4 regions of the Serratia sp. LSHTC3 genome follow, and region 1 is predicted to be linked to each of the others. Evidence: predicted binding sites of a transcription regulator. Region 1 holds the regulator's gene; each other region holds the start of a gene.
The links. Region 1 encodes CRP, which controls carbon source genes, mostly activating them, when cyclic AMP is high. Its sites were predicted from a motif close to ATGTGANNNNNNTCACAT; they were not measured.
Positions count from the first base shown of each region.

Region 2: AC2CGI_RS03040 (sugar transporter) is a predicted target of CRP. The motif match lies at 2,012-2,029, and genes of this name have one in related genera.
Region 3: AC2CGI_RS01850 (YfcZ/YiiS family protein) is a predicted target of CRP. The motif match lies at 1,981-1,998, and genes of this name have one in related genera.
Region 4: AC2CGI_RS20305 (PTS mannitol transporter subunit IICBA) is a predicted target of CRP. The motif match lies at 1,430-1,447, and genes of this name have one in related genera.

Region 1 covers NZ_JBXUNP010000007.1:22,979-26,486, forward strand. Annotated here, with positions in the region: gene AC2CGI_RS21465 (phosphoribulokinase) at 1-649, shown strand, start outside; gene AC2CGI_RS21470 (OsmC family protein) at 687-1,094, opposite strand; gene crp (cAMP-activated global transcriptional regulator CRP) at 1,477-2,109, shown strand; gene AC2CGI_RS21480 (YccS/YhfK family putative transporter) at 2,160-3,508, shown strand, end outside.
Region 2 covers NZ_JBXUNP010000001.1:631,625-635,132, reverse strand. Annotated here, with positions in the region: gene AC2CGI_RS03045 (MFS transporter) at 1-588, opposite strand, end outside; gene AC2CGI_RS03040 (sugar transporter) at 760-1,950, opposite strand; gene AC2CGI_RS03035 (aspartyl/asparaginyl beta-hydroxylase domain-containing protein) at 2,211-2,897, shown strand; gene AC2CGI_RS03030 (aromatic alcohol reductase) at 2,915-3,508, opposite strand, start outside.
Region 3 covers NZ_JBXUNP010000001.1:376,687-380,194, forward strand. Annotated here, with positions in the region: gene mlaA (phospholipid-binding lipoprotein MlaA) at 1-288, shown strand, start outside; gene fadL (long-chain fatty acid transporter FadL) at 406-1,728, opposite strand; gene AC2CGI_RS01850 (YfcZ/YiiS family protein) at 2,134-2,430, shown strand; gene fadI (acetyl-CoA C-acyltransferase FadI) at 2,628-3,508, shown strand, end outside.
Region 4 covers NZ_JBXUNP010000006.1:82,141-85,648, forward strand. Annotated here, with positions in the region: gene glyS (glycine--tRNA ligase subunit beta) at 1-103, shown strand, start outside; gene AC2CGI_RS20300 (DUF3053 domain-containing protein) at 435-1,154, shown strand; gene AC2CGI_RS20305 (PTS mannitol transporter subunit IICBA) at 1,696-3,508, shown strand, end outside.

The DNA.
Region 1 (3,508 bases):
CGACTTCGGCCTGCTGCAGCAGAGCTTTATCGACTACGGCAAAAACGGCACCGGCCGTTCGCGCAAGTACCTGCACACCTACGACGAAGCGGTGCCCTACAATCAGGTGCCGGGCACCTTCACCCCGTGGGAGCCGCTGCCGGCGCCGACCGACGTGCTGTTCTACGAGGGGCTGCACGGCGGCGTGGTTACTGAGCACCATGACGTGGCCAAACACGTCGATCTGCTGGTCGGCGTGGTGCCGATCGTCAACCTGGAGTGGATCCAGAAGCTGATCCGCGATACCGGCGAACGTGGCCACTCCCGCGAAGCGGTGATGGATTCGGTGGTGCGCTCGATGGAAGACTACATCAACTACATTACGCCGCAGTTCTCGCGCACCCACATCAACTTCCAGCGCGTGCCGACGGTGGACACCTCCAACCCGTTCGCCGCCAAGGCCATTCCCTCACTGGATGAAAGCTTCGTGGTGATCCACTTCCGCGGGCTGGACCAGATCGACTTCCCCTACTTGCTGGCGATGCTGCAGGGATCGTTTATCTCGCACATCAATACGTTAGTGGTGCCGGGCGGCAAAATGGGGCTGGCGATGGAGCTGATCATGGCGCCGCTGGTGCAACGGTTGCTGGAAGGCAAGAAGATCGAATAAATGCGTTGAGCGCGGCGCCGGCCGCGCTCCGCCTCGATTACGCCGGTTGGCGGATCTCGAAGCTGTGGGTTACCGTGGCGGCCTTGTTGAGCATCAGCGCCACCGAGCAGTATTTCTCCGCCGACAGGTTCACCGCACGTTCGACGATCTTGTCGGTCAGATCCTGGCCGGTCACGATGAAGTGCAGGTTGATATGGGTGAACAACCGCGGGGCTTCTTCGCGGCGCTCGGAGGTCAGCTTCACCTCGCAGTCGCGCACGTCGTTGCGCCCCTTTTGCAGGATGGATACCACGTCGATCGCGCTGCAGCCGCCCACCGACATCAGCACCATCTCCATCGGGCTGGGCGCTTTATCACCGGCGTTGCCGTCCATCAGCACCTGGTGGCCGGAGGCCGATTCCCCCAAAAACGTTAACCCTTCCACCCACTTAACTCTTGCCTGCATTCTGGTCACTCCGGTTGATTTCTTAAAATCAGAGTACGCTTTCGCATAGAAACAGGCAACGTAACCTGATGCTAATCATGCTGAAGCGAGACAACACGAGACACCCGCCTTACTCTGTGCTACAAACAGAGCCGCAATAAATCTTTCCGGGACACTGCATTTCAGGGAAACGCCCAGAGAAAGGCTCCTTTACCGGTATGTTAACAGAATGTAGCTTGCAGCGCTTACGGCAAGTTAATATGCTAGAGCGACAGCGTATTTTTATGACACGCCTCAAAACTTGCCGGTAGCCCTCGCTCATAACTGCGGCTACAGGCGGGTTTTACAGGGAACTCTGACCCCTGTGACACAAGGCAGCGATAACAACAGAGGATAACAGCGAATGGTTCTCGGCAAACCGCAAACAGACCCTACTCTCGAATGGTTCCTGTCTCATTGCCATATCCACAAATATCCATCGAAGAGTACGCTGATTCACCAAGGTGAAAAGGCCGAAACGCTTTACTACATCGTGAAAGGCTCCGTCGCGGTGCTGATCAAGGATGAAGAAGGTAAAGAGATGATCCTGTCCTACCTCAACCAGGGGGATTTCATCGGCGAGCTCGGATTGTTCGAAGAAGGCCAGGAGCGCAGCGCCTGGGTTCGCGCGAAAACCGCCTGTGAAGTGGCCGAAATTTCCTACAAGAAATTCCGCCAGCTGATCCAGGTGAACCCGGACATCCTGATGCGTCTGTCCGCCCAAATGGCGAGCCGCCTGCAGGTCACCTCCGAAAAAGTGGGCAACCTCGCCTTCCTGGACGTGACCGGCCGCATCGCGCAAACCCTGCTGAATCTGGCGAAGCAACCTGACGCCATGACTCACCCGGACGGCATGCAGATCAAGATCACCCGTCAGGAGATCGGCCAGATCGTCGGCTGCTCGCGTGAAACCGTTGGCCGTATTCTGAAAATGCTGGAAGATCAAAACCTGATTTCCGCCCACGGCAAAACCATTGTCGTCTACGGCACCCGTTAATCCCCGAAGAAACGGCGCAGTCTGCGCCGTTTTTTTATCTGCTCTCTGCCATGTGGCGCCGCCTGATCTACCACCCGGAAATCAACTACGCACTGCGACAAACGCTGGTGTTGTGTCTGCCGGTGCTGTTCGGCTTGTTAATAGGCCAGCTGCAGCTCGGCCTGATGTTCTCTCTGGTGCCCGCCTGCTGCAATATCGCCGGTCTGGACACGCCGCATAAGCGCTTCTTTAAACGGCTGATCGTCGGCGGCTCGCTGTTCGCCTTCAGCAGCGTGCTGCTGCAACAGGCACTGCTGTGGCACGTGCCGCTGCCGGCGCTGATGCTGGGCCTGGCGCTGCTGCTCGGCATCACCGGCGAAATCAGCCCGCTGCACGCCCGGCTGTTGCCGGCGGCGCTGGTGGCCGCCATTTTCGCCCTCAGCACGGCCGGCACGGTACCCCTCTGGCAGGCGCCGCTGCTGTACGCGATCGGCACCGTCTGGTACGGCTTATTCACCTGGTTCTGGTTCAAGCTGTGGAAAGAACAGCCAATGCGCGAGACGCTCAGCCAGCTCTATCTGGAGCTGGCTGACTATTTCGAAGCCAAATACTCGTTGCTGACCCAGCACACCGATCCGCAAACCGCGCTGCCGCCGCTGCTGGTGCGCCAACAAAAGGTGATGGATCTGATCAGCCTTTTATACCAACAGCTCAATTTCCTGCCGCACGCCAACAACCTCGAACAAAAGCGCCTGCAGCGCGCCTTTCAGGTGGCGATGGATCTGCAGGAGCACATCACCGTCAGCCTGCATCTGCCGGAGGAGGTGCAAAAACTGGTGGAGCAGAGCCAGGCCGAAGCGATCATTCGCCGCAACGCTCAGGTGATCGCCGGCCGGCTGCGCGTGGTGGCGCACGATATTCTCTACCATCAACATTCGAAGCGCTTCTCCATGAGCCACGAACTGGCGGCGCTGGAAAAAATGGCGGCGCAGCATCCCGATAACCCGGTCGGCCAGTTTTGTTATTACCACTTCAGCCGCATCGCTCGCCTGCTGCGCACCCAGCATCCGCTGTACCGCCGCGACCTGATGCCCGGCCAGCACCGCCTGCCGTTTTGGCCGGCGCTGGCCAGCTACCTGTCGTTCAAATCCACCGCCCTGCGCAACGCCGCGCGGCTGGGGGTGACGCTGGCGGTCGGCAGCAGCCTGGGTGCGGTTTTCAACCTGCCGAAGCCTTACTGGATCCTGCTCACCATCATGCTGGTGAGCCAAAACGGGTATAACGCCACCCGGGTGCGTATTCAGCACCGTGCGCTGGGCACGATTGCCGGGCTATTGCTGGCGGCCGGGCTGTTGCAGCTGCAGCTGCCGGAAGGAGAAACGCTGAGCATCATGCTGGTGATCACGCTGCTGGCCTACCT
Region 2 (3,508 bases), on a different contig from region 1:
GCCGCTCAGCCCCCAAATCGTCTGCGGCACCAGCCACCAGGACATCAGCGCCACCGCCGGCACCGACAGAAACTGCACGAAGAACGCGAAGGCGAAAGCCCGGGTGCGCAAGTGCGCGGGCACCCACTCCGTCAGGTAGGTATCGATGGTCACCAACTCGATGCCGAGCCCGACGCCCACCAGAAAACGCAGAAAGATCACCCATTCCGCCTGCTGTTGAAACGCCAACAGCAGCGAGAAGGTGCCATACCAGATCAGGGCGAACATAAAGGTGGCGCGCCGGCCGAAGCGATCGGCGTACGGGCTCAGCAGGCTGGCGCCGACGAACAGGCCGAGAAAGGTGGCGGAGGCAAAGGCCGCCTGATCCGACACGCCGAAAACGCCCTGCGCGCCGGTGTGGAAAATGCCGTCGGCGATAAGGCCAGTGCTGATATAGCCAGTCTGGAACAGATCGTAGAGTTCGAAAAAGCCGCCCAGCGACAGCAGAATGATAAAGCGCCACAGGCCGGCCGACGCGGGCAAGGCGTCGATTCTGGCCGCCAAATCCCGCGCATGGATTGGCGACGCCGCTACAGATTCACTCACCATTAACCTCGCATTAACATTTTTGATGACTTTCTATGCTAGCGAAGCGGCGTCGGAGTTAAATTTTTAATTAGCAGACTATGAAAAAAAGTTAAGCATAAAACGCTGCAGCAGCCTGTTTTATAGCAGGAAAATGTAGCGCGGGATGCCGCAGCGGCATCCCGAATCGGCAGGTTAACGGCTGTGGTGCTGCTGCAGCCGTTCGCTGCGGTAGACGCTCAACAGGCACCAGCCGAGGGCGATCAGCGCCAGCGGCGCGGCGACGAAGCCGATGTTGCCCATGCCCAGATGCAGGCTCACCTGGTTGCCCAGCAGCGCGCCGCTGCCGATGCCGAAGTTGTACAGGCCGGAGAAAATCGCCATCGCCACGTCGGTAGCGTCCGGCGCCAGGCTCAGCACTTTGGCCTGCATCGACAGGCCGATCGCCATGATCGCCATCCCCCAGAAGATGCACAGCACCGTCAGGTGGCCTTCACTGCCGGCCGCCGGCAACAGCAGCAGCAGGCTCAAGGCCAGCAGCGTGATGGCACCGATGAAGAAGCCGGAAGGAAACCGCTCGCTGTAGCGGCTGAACAGCAGGCTGCCGACGATGCCGGCGGCGCCGAACAGCAGCAACATCAGCGTGGTGAAGTTCTCCGACAGCCCGGCCACGGTCTGGATAAACGGCTCAATGTAGCTGTAGGCGGTGAAGTGCGCCGTCACCACAATGATGGTCAGCATGTAAAGCGCCACCAGCGCCGGGCGCTTGAACAGCAGCGGCACGCTGGCCAGCGAACCGGAATGCTCGCTTTTCAGCACTGGCAGCAGGCGCCACAGCAGCACCAGCGCCAGGGTGGCGCACACCGCGATGCCGATAAAGGTCATGCGCCAGCCGAGCAGCTGCCCGACCACCCGCCCGAGCGGCAGCCCAAGCACCATCGCCAGCGCGGTGCCGCCCGCCAGCAGGCTCAGCGCCTGGGCTTTCTTGCCTGGCGGCGCCACGCGGATCGCCAGCGAGGCGGTGATAGACCAGAACACCGAGTGCGCCAGCGCCACACCGGCGCGCGAAATGACCAGCGTGGTGAAGTTCCAGGCCACGGCGGTCAGCACGTGGCTGGCGATAAACAGCACGAACACGCCGATCAGCAACTTGCGGCGCTCAATCTTGCTGGTCAGCAGCATGCACGCCAACGAGGCGGCGGCGACGATCCAGGCGTAAATGGTAATGATCAAGCCGACCTGTTCGGTTTGCATCGAGAAGCTGGCGGCGATATCGCTCAGCAGACCGACCGGAATAAACTCGGTGGTGTTGAAGATAAAGGCCGAGACGGCGAGGATAACCACGCGCAACCAGGCGGTTGAGCGCGAAACGGGAGCGTGTTCCATGGTAAACAAAATCCGGACAGGTGCGGGCAAGTCGCGATATTTTAACCAACCGGCCCGCTAAATGCGATATACGTCACACTTTAATTGTGTGGTTTTTTTCACCGCCCATCGACACGCTCACCGACGCACGGTTGCCAAAATGCTGTGCTAATCTATTGAAGCGTACCAATTTTTCCTGCCGTTCTTCCCAGGCCGTCCACGCGCCGCGCCGAAGAAGCGCGCAGTGTCCCTTTGGCGTTTCCTGAGGCGAGGTCATTATGATGTCCGCGATTTATGATTGGTCCGTGCTCGCATTGCGCAATGTTTACGATCGCCGCATTCAGGGCAAGCCGGTGCTCGACAGCGCCGCGCTGTTCCCCGACGCCGAACGTTTCACCGCCCAATGGCGGCAGATCCGCGAAGAGGCGCTGACCGTCGCCCACGATCTGCACAATATTCCCCGTTTTCACGAGATCATGAGCCAGCAGGCGTCGATCTCCGCCAACGACGCGCGCGACTGGCGCATGTTCATCATGAAGGCCTACGGCCAGCCCATCCCCCACAACCTGGCGCGCTGCCCGACGCTGGCGGCGCTGATCGCTTCGTCGCCTGACGTGCTGTCCGCCTCGCTCTCCTTCCTGGCGCCCGGCAAACAGGTGCCGCCCCATCGCGGGCCGTTTCGCGGCATTCTGCGCGGCTATCTGGTGCTGGACATGCCCAAACGCGCCGACGGCGCGCCGGCGGCGGTGCTGAAAGTGGACGGCCGCGAATACCGGCTGCACGAGGGGGAGTTCATGCTGTGGGACGATACCTTCGAACACGAGGTGTGGAACGACAGCCCGCAGGTGCGCACCGTGCTGCTGCTGGACATCCGCCGCCGCGACATGCCCGCCGGGCTGCGGCTGCTCTCCAGCGCCATCATCGCGCTGGTGCGGCTGAACGTGCGCTGGATGCAGCGCCAGTTCTGACTGCGGCGCTCAGGCGATTAACCGCCCTGAGAAGCCAGCCACTGCTCGGCGGTGGTGGTGGCTATGCCCTGGCGCGCATTGAAGGTTTTTGCCTTATCCCAGGCCACGCCGTCGGGCCGGGCGAAAGCCAGCCGGTATTTGGCGCCGACATCATGCGGATGATTGCGCACCTCCGCCTGCAGCCGCTCTTTGTCCAACAGGATCCTGTTGACCTCCACGCCCCAGTGCGCCTGCATAAGATCGGCAAGCTCGCGGTAGGTCAGCGTGTCGCCGGCGATATAGACCACCTGGTTGCGAAACGCGGGCCGATGGAAAAAAATCGCGGCCGTAAGCCGGCCAATGTCCTCAGGGGTGGTCAGCGTCACCGCGTAGCGCCAGTCGCCCAGCGCGCGCACCGTTTTGCTTGCCGCATCCACCACGCCAAAGCCGGGGTCAAACAGGTAGCTGGTGAAAATGCCCGTGGAAACAATCACCCACTCCGTCACACGCTGCGCACGCAGCAGGTGGCGCACCTCAAGCTGTTCATCCCACACCTGTTGCCCGCTGCCTTTGCCGACAACATCGTAGTCCACGCCGAACTGCCACGGGAAGTAGCGCGCCACGCCCGCCTG
Region 3 (3,508 bases), on a different contig from region 1:
ACGCTGCGTGAAGACGGCGGCGACTTTGCGGATACGCTGTATCCGATGCTGAGCTACCTGACTTTCTGGATGTCGGCGGGCAAATGGGTGGTCGAGGGTATCGAAACCCGCGCTCAACTGCTGGATTCCGACGGCCTGCTGCGCAACTCCTCCGATCCTTATGTCATGGTGCGCGAAGCTTACTTCCAGCGCCACGACTTCATCGCCAACGGCGGTTCGCTCAAGCCGGAAGAGAACCCGAACGCCAAGGCGATTCAGGGCGATCTGGACGAGATCGACTCGCAGTAACCGCCGGCCTTATGCCAATGAAAACCCGCCGTCTGGCGGGTTTTTTTACGCCCGCGGCGAGCGACAGGCAAAGAAAAAGCGCCCCGCGGGGCGCTTTGGCATCCATCTCAGGCGAGATTAGAAGCGGTAGTTGAAGTTGGCGCCGTACAGCCAGGCCTTGCCTTCGGAGGTGAAGGTGTAAGGACCTTCATTGATGGTGACTTTCTGGCCGTGCATGTAGGACACGCCGACGTCAACCGAGGCGTCTTTGTTGAACGCATAGGTGGTACCGGCACTCAGCCAGAAACGGTCCTGATCCGGAATGGAGATCGAACGGTTTTGGGCAGGCACCGGGCTGTCATCGAAGGCGATACCGGTACGGAAGGTCCAGTTATCGTCGTAGAAGTAGGTGGTGCCCAGCGCGATGCGGTAAGCGTCTTTGAAGCCTTCATGCTTCTGGAACAGCGTCTGGCCGTTGTTGCCGGTGGCTTTCAGCTCCTGGAACTGGCTCCAGCTGGTGTAGGCCAGGCTGTAGTGGATAGCCCACTGCGGCGCCACTTTGTTGTAGCCGGACAGTTCCCACATTTCCGGCAGGTGCAGGCTCAGAGAACCCGGAATGGTGGTGCCGTTGGTGCCCCACGGCAGACCTTTAGAGGCCAGCAACGGGTTGAAGGCTGAAGGCAGGCTGCTTTTGTAATCGCCGTCAAAGTCGATTTTCACTTCTGAGCGATAGGTGAAGCCGTAACGGTTGTTTTCATCCACTTCGTACAGAATACCGGCGTTCCAGCCGAAGCCCCATTCGTCGCCTTTCAGGTGCGAAATCTGGGTATCTGCCGGGATCTGCGAAACCGGGCCGGCCAACTGCGGCGGTAACTGGCCCGATCCGGCGATCAGTTTTGGCAGATCGCCGGCATAGCGCTCGAGTTTGGCCTTGGCATAAACGGCGTCAAAGCCCAGACCGAAGCTGAAGTTCTTGTTCAGGCGATAAGCGCCGCTCAGGTTAAGGTTCAAGGTTTCCAGGTCGGTTTTGCCGCCCATGGAACCCGCCGCGTAACCGTCGTTGTATTCGGTCGCCAAACCGAAGTTGCTGGTGACCGAGCCGCCTACGGCGAATTGATCGTTAATCGGGTGAACATAATGCAGGTTCGGCACCCAGGCGGTCGGCGCGATGTTTTTCGCATCCAGACTGGCGCCGGAAGGGGATTGGCCACTGATATCGACGTCCGGATCGATGAAGACTGCGCCGAAAGAGAGTTCCGGGCGGGTATACATCATCAGCAACGCCGGGTTGCGGCTTGCGGAGGCCGCCGTATCCGCCATGGCGCCTTCGCCAGAATACGAACGTCCTAAACCAGCTGATGAGAACTCATTCAGCTGGAATCCTGCGGCAGACACGTTTGAAGAAATAATTGCCACTGCAGCTGCGAGAGCTGATTTAGTCAATAGGTTTTTCTGGCTCATGACCAAAACCTCATTATGTGTTTATTATTTAAACTATTGTTACACGAAGTAACAAGGAGCGCGGGATTGTAGGGTCCGTTATCGTTCAGACAAATCAGACCAGTGGCTGAAGTATAGGTCTGACCTGTGAAAATGTTGCAAGTTTGTTTTTGAAATATTTCCAACCTGATATCAAAAAAGAGATCTGCTTAACAAAAAGCCAGCGGTAAATAACAAAATTCTTACCATTCCTTAGCAGTCGCTCATTTTTATTTGTGATTTCCATCACTTAAAACACCCAGTAAAAGTAAGTGCTAGTGATTGCCGGCGCGGAAGCGTAAAATACCTGCAGAATTTTGTGGCTTTGTGCCGGTGAGTGAAACGGCAATTTGGGCTGATAACCGAGGCCCTTGAGGAGAACCAATCATGTCAGATGCAATTAATAAATGCAGCGCCCAGGAAACCGCCGCGTGTTGCTGCGTGGATGTCGGCACCGTGATGGATAACACCGATTGCACCGCATCCTACAGCCAGGTGTTCAGTAATCAACACGATGCGGAGGCGATGTTGGCGGCCCTGAGCGAAAAGGCGCGTGCGGTCGAATCCGACCCTTGTGACATCAGCAGTAGCATTAAACCGGTTGACGGCGGCGTGCAATTGGAGGCCGATTTCACCTTCGCCTGCCAGGCGGAAACTCTGATCTTCCAGCTCGGCCTGCGTTAATCCCGGCTTTACCCCCGGCGCCGCCTGTTGTGCGCCGGGGATTTACTTTCCCGTACCCCCTCCCGATAGAAAGTGCGCCTGCTCGCAGTTTTGATCTCTGCCGGTTTGCCAAATGTAACCGTTTGGTTAACAATGACCTCATCAGGTCAGACCTCTTTCTGCCCATTGCGCTGACGTTATTTTCTTCAGGAGCATTTATGAGTAAGGCACTGCCGTTGGTGACCCGTCATGGTGACCGCATTGCGATTGTGAATGGACTGCGTACCCCCTTTGCCAAACAGGCGACCGCCTATCACGGCATTCCGGCGGTGGATTTAGGGAAAACGGCGGTGAGCGAGCTGTTGGCGCGCAGCGGTATCGATCCGCAGCTTATCGAGCAGTTGGTGTTCGGCCAGGTGGTGCAAATGCCCGAGGCGCCGAACATCGCGCGTGAAATCGTGCTGGGCACCGGCATGAGCGTCCATACCGACGCCTACAGCGTGTCGCGCGCCTGCGCCACCAGCTTCCAGGCGATCGCCAACGTGGCGGAGAGCATCATGGCCGGCAGCATCAGCGTCGGCATCGCCGGCGGGGCGGACTCTTCTTCCGTCTTGCCGATCGGCGTCAGCAAGGCGTTGGCGCGCACGTTGGTGGACGTCAACAAGGCGCGCACGCTGTCGCAGCGCCTCAAATTGTTCAGCCGGCTGAAATTCCGCGATCTGATGCCGGTGCCGCCGGCGGTGGCGGAGTATTCCACCGGCCTGCGCATGGGCGATACCGCCGAACAGATGGCGAAAAGCCACGGCATCACCCGTGAAGCGCAAGATGCGCTGGCGCACCGTTCCCACGAGCTGGCGGCCAAGGCCTGGCGGGAGGGGTGGCTGCGCGATGAGGTGATGACCGCCTACGTGCCGCCATACCGCGCGCAGCTTTCCGAAGACAACAACATCCGTAAAGACTCCAGCCTGGCGTCCTACGCCAAGCTGAAACCGGCGTTCGATCGCAAACACGGCAGCGTCACTGCGGCCAACAGCACGCCGTTGACCGACGGCGCGGCGGCGGTACTGATGATGAGCGAATCGCGCGCCAAAGAGCTGGG
Region 4 (3,508 bases), on a different contig from region 1:
GGTAATGGCGGACGATGCGGAAGTGCGCGTGAATCGTCTGACGCTGCTGAGCAAACTGCGTGAACTGTTCCTGCAGGTGGCGGATATCTCCGTACTGCAGTAAACGGCTCTGTGCTGTGAAAAGGCGCCTGCGGGCGCCTTTTTTATTTCCGTTTCCTGGGTGCGAAGGCAAGGTCGCCTGGCGACTTGGGGGGCGACTTGGGGGGCGACTTGGGGGGCGACTTGGGGAAATTGAAGCATCCGGTCGCCGACGGCAATGAACCTCAGTGCGTTTTGCGCACGATGTTCAACCGCCTCCGGCCGAGACAATGTTCACCGCAAACGGAATCGCGTATCGGAACGCCGCCAGTTGATCTATTCTTATAGGCGCACGGAGTGCGGAAAAAGGGGCGGAGTCCAATGAAAAAGCAGGTTTATAACAGGAGTTATGTCACATGGCGGTAGGGATCCAGAGCAGAGGTTTCGCGCGTTGGTTGGCACCGGTATTGGCATTGTTGGTGGTCATGCAATTGACCGCCTGCGGCGATAAAGAGCCGGAACAGCGCAAAGCATTCATTGATTACTTACAGAATACCGTGATGCGCAGCGGGGCGAACATCCCCACGCTGAGCGAAGACCAGAAGCAGAAGTTCGGCAACTATGCCGGCGATTACGCGATTTTGGTCGGCTTTTCACAGCAGCTGTCCAAGTCGGTCGGCGCCAGCCTGACGCCAGCGCTGGATCAGATTAACCAGATCCGCACCGCACAGGACTATCTGAACAAACGCGATGCGTTGCAGCAATCGGTCGGGGCGTTGAACCTGCTGGGCCAGCAGATCCAGTCCGCCAAGTCGCAGGCGGATACCGCCCGCACGGCGCTGAAACAGCCCGACGATCTGAAGGCGGTGTATAACCAGGCCTATGACAAAATCGTCACCGCGCCAGCCAACGCCCTGATGCCGGCAATCCCGACCACCGCCAGCTTTGTGCAGGATCTGGTGCAGGTTGGCGATTTCCTGCAGAGCCAGGGCAATCAGGTCAGCTTCAACAACAACGGCGTGCAGTTCCGCACCGCGCAGCAGGTGGCGCAGTACAACACCATGATGTCGAATCTGGTGGCCAAACAGCAGAACCTGGTGAATGCGCAGAAAGCCATTCAAAGCGTGACGCAATAACGCGCCTACGACGATCTACAGGCCGGCATTGCCGGCCTGTTTTATTTCCCCTCAGCGTTTCCAATAGCTTGCTGGTTTATTACGCAGGCTTCTGTACTACACTTCAATTAATCCATTCATTCGGCATTGTAGTTTTCTTTCATTCATCACTTCGCTAGTTCCCGGCGGGATGAGTGCTCACAGGGAAGATCAAACAGAGCGTCGCGTTCGGGCGCTGCAGCTAAAAATAAATTGTGATGTTTATCACAATTTAAAAACAAACAACCAAGTTAAAAATGTGACATTAATCACTTTATTGTCGGTTTTTGGGCGATTTTTTTCTCACTGTGCTTTTTTTACACGCCATAAATGTGATCTTTATCACCATAAATGAGGGGTTGTTGGGGTGTTGTGTGTGACTTGTGTCACAAAAAATTCGTGAAGTTCGCGTGACAAAAACAGCGTGATAGAGTCCGTTTCGCATACAGCGGCAACACGGCTGGATCGTCACAACAATAATCACGCGCTCTATTGTCAGCGCGTAACAATAGGGGTGTGTTTTATGTTTTCACCAGACATCAAGGTTAAAGTGCAAAACTTTGGCCGCTTCCTGAGCAACATGGTGATGCCCAACATCGGCGCCTTTATCGCCTGGGGGATTATCACCGCGCTATTCATTCCAACCGGCTGGCTGCCGAATGAGACCTTAGCCAAGCTGGTCGGCCCGATGATCACCTACCTGCTGCCGCTGCTGATCGGTTATACCGGCGGGCGGCTGGTGGGCGGCGATCGCGGCGGCGTGGTCGGCGCCATCACCACCATGGGCGTCATCGTCGGCGCCGACATGCCGATGTTCCTCGGCGCGATGATCGCCGGTCCGCTGGGCGGCTGGGCCATCAAGCACTTCGACCGCTGGGTGGACGGCAAGATCAAAAGCGGCTTTGAAATGCTGGTGAACAACTTCTCCGCCGGCATCATCGGCATGCTGTTGGCGATCCTGGCCTTCCTGGGCATCGGGCCGCTGGTGGAGGTGCTTTCCAAGCTGCTGGCGGCGGGCGTGCACGTGATGGTGACGAACAACCTGCTGCCATTGGCGTCCATCTTCGTTGAACCGGCGAAAATCCTGTTCCTGAACAACGCCATCAACCACGGCATCTTCTCGCCGCTGGGCATCCAGCAGGCGACGGAAGCCGGCAAATCGGTGTTCTTCCTGATCGAAGCCAACCCAGGCCCGGGCATGGGCGTGCTGATGGCCTACATGTTCTTCGGCCGCGGCAGCGCCAAGCAATCCGCCGGCGGTGCGGCGATCATTCACTTCCTGGGCGGCATCCACGAAATCTACTTCCCGTACGTGCTGATGAACCCGCGTCTGCTGCTGGCGGTGATCCTGGGCGGCATGACCGGCGTATTCACCCTGACGATGCTGAACGGCGGCCTGGTGTCTCCGGCTTCCCCGGGGTCGATTTTGGCGGTGCTGGCGATGACTCCGAAAGGCGCCTACTTCGCCAACATTGCGGCGGTGTGCGCAGCCTTTGCCGTCTCCTTCGTGGTGTCCGCTTTCCTGTTGAAAACCTCCAAGGTGAAAGAGGATGACGATCTGGAAGCCGCGACCCGCCGCGTGCAAGAGATGAAATCGCAGTCCAAGGGCGGCGCGGCCGCGCCGGCGGCGGTCGATGGCGATCTGAGCACCGTGCGCAAAATCATCGTCGCCTGCGATGCGGGCATGGGCTCCAGCGCCATGGGCGCCGGGGTACTGCGCAAGAAAGTGGCCGACGCCGGGCTGAAGAACATCTCGGTGACCAACAGCGCCATCAACAGCCTGCCGGACGATGTGGATCTGGTGATCACCCACCGCGATCTGACCGAGCGCGCGATGCGCCATGCGCCGCAGGCCCAGCACATTTCGCTGACTAACTTCCTCGACAGCAAGCTGTATGGCGATCTGGTCGAGCGTTTGCTGGCGGTGAACACCGCTGCCGCAGCGGCCCCGCAGAGCGGCGCGCACGCGGCTGCAGAGGCCGGCGAACCGGGGCTGTTCAAGCTAAGCGAGAGCAACGTGTTCCTCAACCTGCAGGCCAGCGACAAAGAGCAGGCGATCCGCTTCGCCGGCGAGCAACTGGTGAAGGGCGGCTACGTTGAGCCGGAATACGTGCCGGCGATGCTGGAGCGCGAAAAGCTCACCTCCACCTACCTGGGCGAATCGATCGCCGTGCCGCACGGCACCATCGAGGCCAAAGACCGGGTGCTGCGTACCGGCGTGGTGTTCTGCCAATACCCGCAGGGCGTGCGCTTCGGCGATGAAGAGGATGAAGTGGCCCGTCTGGTGATCGGCATCGCCGCGCGCAACAACGAGCATATCCAGGTGATCACCAGCC